Plantactinospora soyae: one gene and its partner. The protein of the gene in region 2 binds, or shares a complex with, the protein of the main gene of each other region. Links are inferred from orthologs where the notes say so. Each region holds a gene or a part of one and is shown on either strand. Other genes may lie near its edges.

Region 1 (3,312 bases), 3.4 Mb from region 2 along the record:
GCCGGCTACAGCAACCCCCAGCTCGACGCCATCCTGACCCAGGCCCGCCAGGCCAGCGACGTCGAGGAGCGCAAGAAGCTGTACGGGCAGGCGGTCACGCTCCTCCAGCAGGACGACGCGCTGATCTACCTCTACCGGCAGCGGAACCTGACCGCCGTCACCAAGCAGGTCCAGGGCCTCCAGGTCTTCCCGGACGGCGTGATCCGCGCTGCCTTCGCCGGGTTCGCCAAGTAGCTCACCGTGGCCCGATATCTACTCACCCGCGCCTGGCAGTCAGCGCTGACCCTGCTGCTGTCGACGATCGTGGTGTTCTTCGGTGTCCGGGCCCTCCCCGGCGATCCGGCCCTCGCGCTGGCCGGGGAGGACCGGTCACCGGAGGCGCTGGAGGCCATCCGGCACCACTACGGGCTCGACCAGCCGGTGCCAGTGCAGTTCGCGCAGTACGTCGAACGCACGGTGCAGGGCGACTTCGGGGTGTCGATCCGCACCGGAGTTCCGGTCTCGTCGATGCTCACGACCGCCCTGCCGGTGACCGCCGAACTCGCCGTACTGGCGATCCTCATCGCCGCGCTGCTCGGCGTCGGCGCCGGGGTGCTCGCGGCGGTACGCCGCGGGCGCCCGGCCGAGTGGCTGGCCAACGGAATGGCACTGATCGGCCTGTCGGTGCCGCACTTCTGGCTCGGACTGCTGGCGATCCTCTACCTCTCCGTGGCGACCGGGCTCTTTCCCGCCTCCGGCTTCGTGCCGCTGCTCGAAGATCCCGTGGACAACCTGCACCACATCGTCCTGCCGGCGGTGATCCTCGGAACCGGCCTCGCCGCGATCATCATGCGACAGACCCGTTCGGCGATGCTGGACTCGCTCTCCTCCGACTACGTGCGTACGGCGAAGGCGAAGGGACTGCCGCCCCGGGCCGTCATCACCCGGCACGCGCTGCGGAACAGCCTCATCGTGGTGGTGACGATCGTGGGTCTCCAACTCGGGGGCCTGATCTCGGGTGCGGTCGTCACCGAGCAGATCTTCGGGCTTCCGGGTTTCGGCAAGATGACCATCGATGCGGTGTTCCAGCGGGACTACCCGGTGATCCAGGCGGTCGTCCTGCTCACCGCGACGGCGTACATCGTGATCAACTTCTTCGTTGACCTGCTCTACTCGGTCATCGATCCACGAATCCGGGTAACGGGGGATCCGGCATGACCGTCCTCACCGTCCCCATGGCCGAGACCGGTCCCGTCGGGCTGACCCGGCGTACCCGGGTCCTCAGACGGCTGCGGAGGAACCCGCTCGCCGTCGCCAGCTTCGTCGTGCTCGCGCTCGCGGCCGTCGTCGCCGTACTCTCGCCCTGGATCGCTCCCTACTCCGTCGAACAGACCGATTTTGCCCACACGTTCGCACCTCCGGGCAGCCCCGGACACGTGTTGGGCACCGATGACCTGGGCCGTGACGTGCTGTCCCGCATCATGCTGGGCGCACGGGCGTCGCTCCAGGTAGGACTCCTGGCGGTGGCCACCTCCCTGGTCGTCGGCGTGCCGCTCGGGCTCGCGGCGGGTTACTTCCGGGCCTGGGACGCCGTGATCTCCCGGTTCACCGACCTGCTCCTCGCGTTCCCGTTTCTGATCATGGCGGTCGGGCTGGCCGCGATCCGGGGCGCCAGCCTCGCGAACGCCGCGGTGGCCATCGGGATCGCCCAGATCCCGGGGGTGATCCGGGTGGTCCGCTCGGACACCCTGCGGCTCAAGTCCCTGGACTTCGTCGCCGCGGCCATCGTGGACGGCGCCAGCGACCTGTGGGTGCTCGCCCGGCACATCATGCCCAACGCGACATCGGTGATCCTGGTGCAGGCCACGGTCGCGATTCCGGCGGCGATCCTGGGTGAGGCGGTGCTCTCCTTCCTCGGCCTCGGCATCCAGCCCCCGGCACCCAGCCTGGGCACCATGCTGGCCACCGCCCAGCAGTTCGCCGCCCAGGCGCCGTGGGCGGCCGTGCTTCCCGGCGTCGTGATCATGGTGCTGGCCCTGGCGTTCAACGTCTTCGGCGACGCCCTCCGGGACGCCCTCGATCCGAAGGGGGACCGGCGATGAGCACGGGCGAACGCGCGGACACCGTCTCCGCCGTGGTCGGGACACCCGTCCTGGAGGTGCGCGACCTGTCGGTCTCGTTCACCACCGAGAGCGGCACGGTCTCGGCGGTCGACGGGGTGAACCTGGATCTCGCCGCCGGAGAGATCGTCGGAATGGTGGGCGAATCGGGCTGCGGCAAGAGCGTCACGGGGATGAGCATCGGAGGCCTGCTCCCCGGCAGCGCCCGGATCTCCGGTTCGATCCGGCTGCGCGGGACCGAGCTTGTCGGCACCCGTGAGTCCGTGCTGCGCCGCGTGCGCGGCAAGGACATCGCGTACGTCTTCCAGGAGCCGATGACGTCCCTGAACCCCGTGCTCACCGTCGGCCGGCAGATCGGGGAGGTGCTACAGGTCCACGAACGGATGTCGCGGCGGGCCGCCCGCGCACGTGCCGTCGAACTGCTGTCCCTCGTCGGCATTCCGTCCGCCCCGAAACGTGTCGACAACTACCCGCACCAGCTCTCCGGCGGGATGCGCCAACGGGTGATGATCGCGATGGCGGTGGCCTGCGGCCCGAAGGTGCTGGTGGCCGACGAACCGACCACGGCACTGGACGTCACGGTCCAGGCCGGCATCCTCCAGGTGCTCCGGGACCTGCGCGACAGGTTGGGTACGAGCATCCTCATCATCACGCACGACCTCGGCGTGATCGCCGACATCGCGGACCGCGTCGTCGTGATGTACGCCGGCCGGGTGGTGGAACGGGCCCACGTCACCGACCTGTTCGCACATCCGGGTCACCGGTACACCGCCGGACTCCTCGCGGCCTCGCCGACACCGGGTACGCACGCCGGCACCCAGCGGTTACAGGAGATCCCCGGTCTGGTGCCCGTCCTGTCGGTCCAGCCCGACGCCTGCACGTTCGCGGACCGCTGCCCGGCCGCCGACGAGCAGTGTCGCGAGTCCGCGCCGCCGCTGGAGGTCCTCGGAACGGAAGCGGCACCGGCGGAGGACCATCTCGTGGCGTGTTGGCACCCCTGCCCGACGCCCCGGGTGCGGCAGCCCCAGGAGACGAGCCCATGACAGCGCAGCCGAACGCCCTCGAACTCGAAGACCTGGTGATGCACTTCGGGCCCGTACGGGCCGTGGACGGGGTCTCCCTCACCATCGCCAGGGGCCGCGTCACGGCTCTGGTCGGCGAGAGCGGCTCCGGTAAGTCGACGGTGGGCCGGTGCGTGGTACGACTCCTGGAG
Region 2 (3,204 bases):
GAGCAGACCGCCGGTGAGCAGACCGATCGTGGTGGCCACCGGCAGCATCGCGTTACGCAGCACGTGCCGCTGTCGTACGACGCGTTCGGTGAGTCCCTTCGCCTCGGCGGTCCGGACGAAGTCCTCGCCGAGCACTTCGAGCACGCTGGCCCGGGTGATCCGGACGATGATCGCCAACGGAATGCTGGCCAGCGCGATGCCGGGTAGCACCAGATGCCAGATCGCATCGGCTGCGGCGTCCCACTCGCGGGTCATCAGCCCGTCCAGGACGAAGAAGTTGGTGATCCGGGTGGCTTCGAGGGTCGGGTCCTGCCGGCCGCTCGACGGGAACAGGTGCAGGTTCTCCGCGAAGATCGCCTTGAGGACGTACGCCAGGAAGAAGACCGGGATGCAGACACCGATCAGCGATCCGGCGACCGAGACGTGGTCGAGGAGCTTGCCCCGGCGACGGGCGGCGAGGTAGCCGAGCGGGATGCCCACCGCGATCGCAATGATCAGCGCGGTGACCGCCAGCTCGACGGTGCCCGGGAAGCGTTGCAGGAACTCGGTGGTCACCTCGCGCTTGGTCGCGATCGAGCTGCCCAGATCGAGTCGGAGCATCCGGCGCATGAACCGGCCGTACTGCACCAGGATCGGCTCGTCCAGGCCGAGGTTCTGCCGGATCGCGGCGCGCATCTCCGGGGTACCGCGCTCACCCAGGATCGCGGTCTCCGGGCCACCGGGAAGCCGGTGCAGCCAGATGAACAACAGGATGGAGAGCCCGAACAGCGCGGGTATCAGCTGTAGCAGGCGTCTGACGATGAACCGGAACACGGCGGCCTCTGGCGGGGGTGCGGAGGGGCGCACGGGCGGACGCTTGCTGACCTCCGGCCGGTGGTCTACCGGCCAGGGTCAGCGCGCGTCCGCCCGCGGTCCCTTTTCCGTTATCTCAGGACTTGAACTCGGCGGTAGCGAACCGCTCGTCGGTGAGCGGGCTCGCCTTCACCCCGGTCACGTCCTTACCGAACACGATCGCCGGCGGCGAGTGCGAGATCGGCACACCCGGCAGGAACTTCATGACCTCGGCGTTGAGCTGCTTGTACAGCTCGAACCGGGCCGCGGAGTCCGCAGTGCTGTCGGCCTGCTTGAACAGGGCGAACAGCGCGGGGTTGTTGAAGCCCCACTCTGCCTTCTGCCGGTCGAACATGGTGCCGATGAAGTTGTAGGCGTCGCCGTAGTCACCGGTCCAGCCCAGGAAGTGCAGGTCGTGCGCGCTACCCGAGCTGGTGGCGTTCAGGTAGTCCGGGGTCCACTTCAGCGGAATCCCCTGCACCTTGATGCCGACAGCCTGGAGGTCGGTCGAGAGCAGCTCGAAGATGTCCTTCGGGTTCGGCATGTACGGCCGGGTGACCTCGGTCGGGTAGTGGAACCGCAGGGTCAGGTTCGTCGCACCGGCCTCGGCCAGCAGCTGCTTGGCCTTCTCCACGTTGTAGTCGTACGTGGGGACCGAGGAGTTCCAGCCCTCCACCGTGTCCGGCATGAACTGGGTGGCCACCTTGGCGCCCGGGGGCAGCTTGGAGTCGACCAGCGCCTGCCGGTTCAGCGCGTACGCGATCGCCTGCCGGACCTTGATGTCGGCGAGCTTCGGGTTCCCCTTCTGGTTCATCGCCAGGTAGAGGATGTTGAACGCCGGGCGGGTGAGCATGTTGAAGCCCTCGCCCTTCAACGGCTCGACGTCGGCCGGGCCAACCAGGTCGTACCCCTGGATGTCGCCGGACCGCAGCGCCTGCTTGCGGGCGTTCTCGTCCGAGATCGTCTTGAAGATCAGGGTCTTCAGCTTGGCCTTCGGGCCGGTGGTGTAGTCCTCGTTGCGCTCCAGGGTCAGCGTCTTGTTCGCGACGTCCCAGGACTTGAACTTGAACGGCCCGGTGCCGGTCGGGTGCTCCATCGCGTACGACGGGTACTGGACGTTGTCCGCGCTGCCGCCGATGGCGCTGGCCTTGAACTCGTCCAGCGCCTTCGGGCTGTGGATGGAGAACGACGGGAGCATCAGCGCGGCCGGAACCTTGCTGGAGACCCGGGTGAAGGCGAGGTCGACCGTGGTCGCGTCCTTCGCGGCGCAGGACTTGAAGAGGCTCTCCGGCAGGTCTTCGCGCTCGTTCTTGGCGAAGCCACCCATCACGTCCTGCCAGTACGGCGTGACGTCCGGGCTCTGCATCAGGCCGGTGGCGTTGTACCAGCGGTTGAAGTTGACGCAGACCGCCTCGGCGTTGAAGTCGGTACCGTCGTGGAACTTCACGCCCGAGCGCAGCTTGAAGGTCCAGACCGTGCCGGTCGAGTCGGGGGTCCAGCTCTCGGCCAGGCCCGGCGTGATCTTGGTGCCGCCCTCTTCGGGGCGGACCAGGGTCTCGAAGACCTGTCGGGCGACCCGCAGCGACTCACCGTCACTGGCGAGGCTCGGGTCGAGCACCTTCGGGTCACCGGCGACGCCGAATACCAGGGTGTCCTTCTGGCTCTCGCCCGAATCGCCGCGGTCGCTCTCGGCACAGCCGGCTACCGCGAGGGCCGCGACCGCGACGGCCGCGATGGCGACCTTCGGTCTTGGTGCACGCATGGTGCTTCACCTCGTCCTGTGGATACGACAAACGCGGTGACGGGGGCCACCGATGGCGAGACCTTAGCCGCCGGGCGGACCGGGCGGAAACGGGCCGCGAACGGGTTGGTACCGGATCGTGTCTTTACCGTCATGGCACCCACGACGGAGCGTCGCGCATGGTCAACAATCGGATCATTTGTCCAGATCAGACTATGCGAAGTTGTTACATGACCCGTCGGTTTGATCAGCACCGATGTCAGACCCGGATGACCACCGCTGGGAGGTTCCGTCAGCCCGCCGACGGCACGGTTCGTCAGCCGTCGACGGGGATGGCGTCGGGTGCGGTCAGACGGCCCGGCGGCCCTCGAAGGCGCGGCCCAGGGTGATCTCGTCGGCGTACTCCAGATCGCCGCCGACCGGCAGGCCACTGGCCAGCCGGGTCACCGCGATGCCCATCGGCTTGACCATCAGGGCCAGGTAGGTGGCGGTCGCCTCACCCTCGGTGTTCGGATCCGTGGCGAGGATCAGCTCGCGGACCGCACCGGTACCGAGCCGGACCAGCAGTTCCCGAATCCGCAGGTTGTCCGGGCCGATGCCCTCCAGCGGATTGATGGCGCCGCCGAGCACGT

The links.
Region 1: the proteins of H4W31_RS10325 (region 2) and H4W31_RS25050 are in contact, whole or in part, in a cryo-EM structure (PDB 8Z1Y), measured with the Escherichia coli proteins. The link is inferred for Plantactinospora soyae from one-to-one orthologs.

Annotation. Positions count from the first base shown.
Region 1 is NZ_JADBEB010000001.1:5,722,823-5,726,134, reverse strand. What follows is about bases 141-3,137. They hold H4W31_RS25050 (ABC transporter permease), read left to right. Parts: upstream 141-1,193; coding sequence 1,194-2,081; downstream 2,082-3,137. Other genes in these bases: H4W31_RS25045 (ABC transporter ATP-binding protein), read left to right, coding at 2,078-3,137; H4W31_RS25055 (ABC transporter permease), read left to right, coding at 241-1,197; H4W31_RS25060 (ABC transporter substrate-binding protein), read left to right, coding at 141-234. Outside these bases: more of H4W31_RS25060, read left to right, coding at 1-140; more of H4W31_RS25045, read left to right, coding at 3,138-3,142; H4W31_RS25040 (ABC transporter ATP-binding protein), read left to right, coding at 3,139-3,312. UniProt on the Escherichia coli protein: Part of the ABC transporter DppABCDF involved in dipeptide transport. Responsible for the translocation of the substrate across the membrane.
Region 2 is NZ_JADBEB010000001.1:2,309,710-2,312,913, reverse strand. Bases 262-3,150 are described here. They hold H4W31_RS10325 (ABC transporter substrate-binding protein), read right to left. Parts: upstream 2,594-3,150; coding sequence 929-2,593; downstream 262-928. Other genes in these bases: recR (recombination mediator RecR), read right to left, coding at 2,921-3,150; H4W31_RS10330 (ABC transporter permease), read right to left, coding at 262-813. Also shown: more of H4W31_RS10330, read right to left, coding at 1-261; more of recR, read right to left, coding at 3,151-3,204. UniProt on the Escherichia coli protein: Part of the ABC transporter DppABCDF involved in dipeptide transport. Binds dipeptides and accepts a wide range of side chains, including small neutral, bulky hydrophobic, and positively and negatively charged groups. Tripeptides are poor substrates.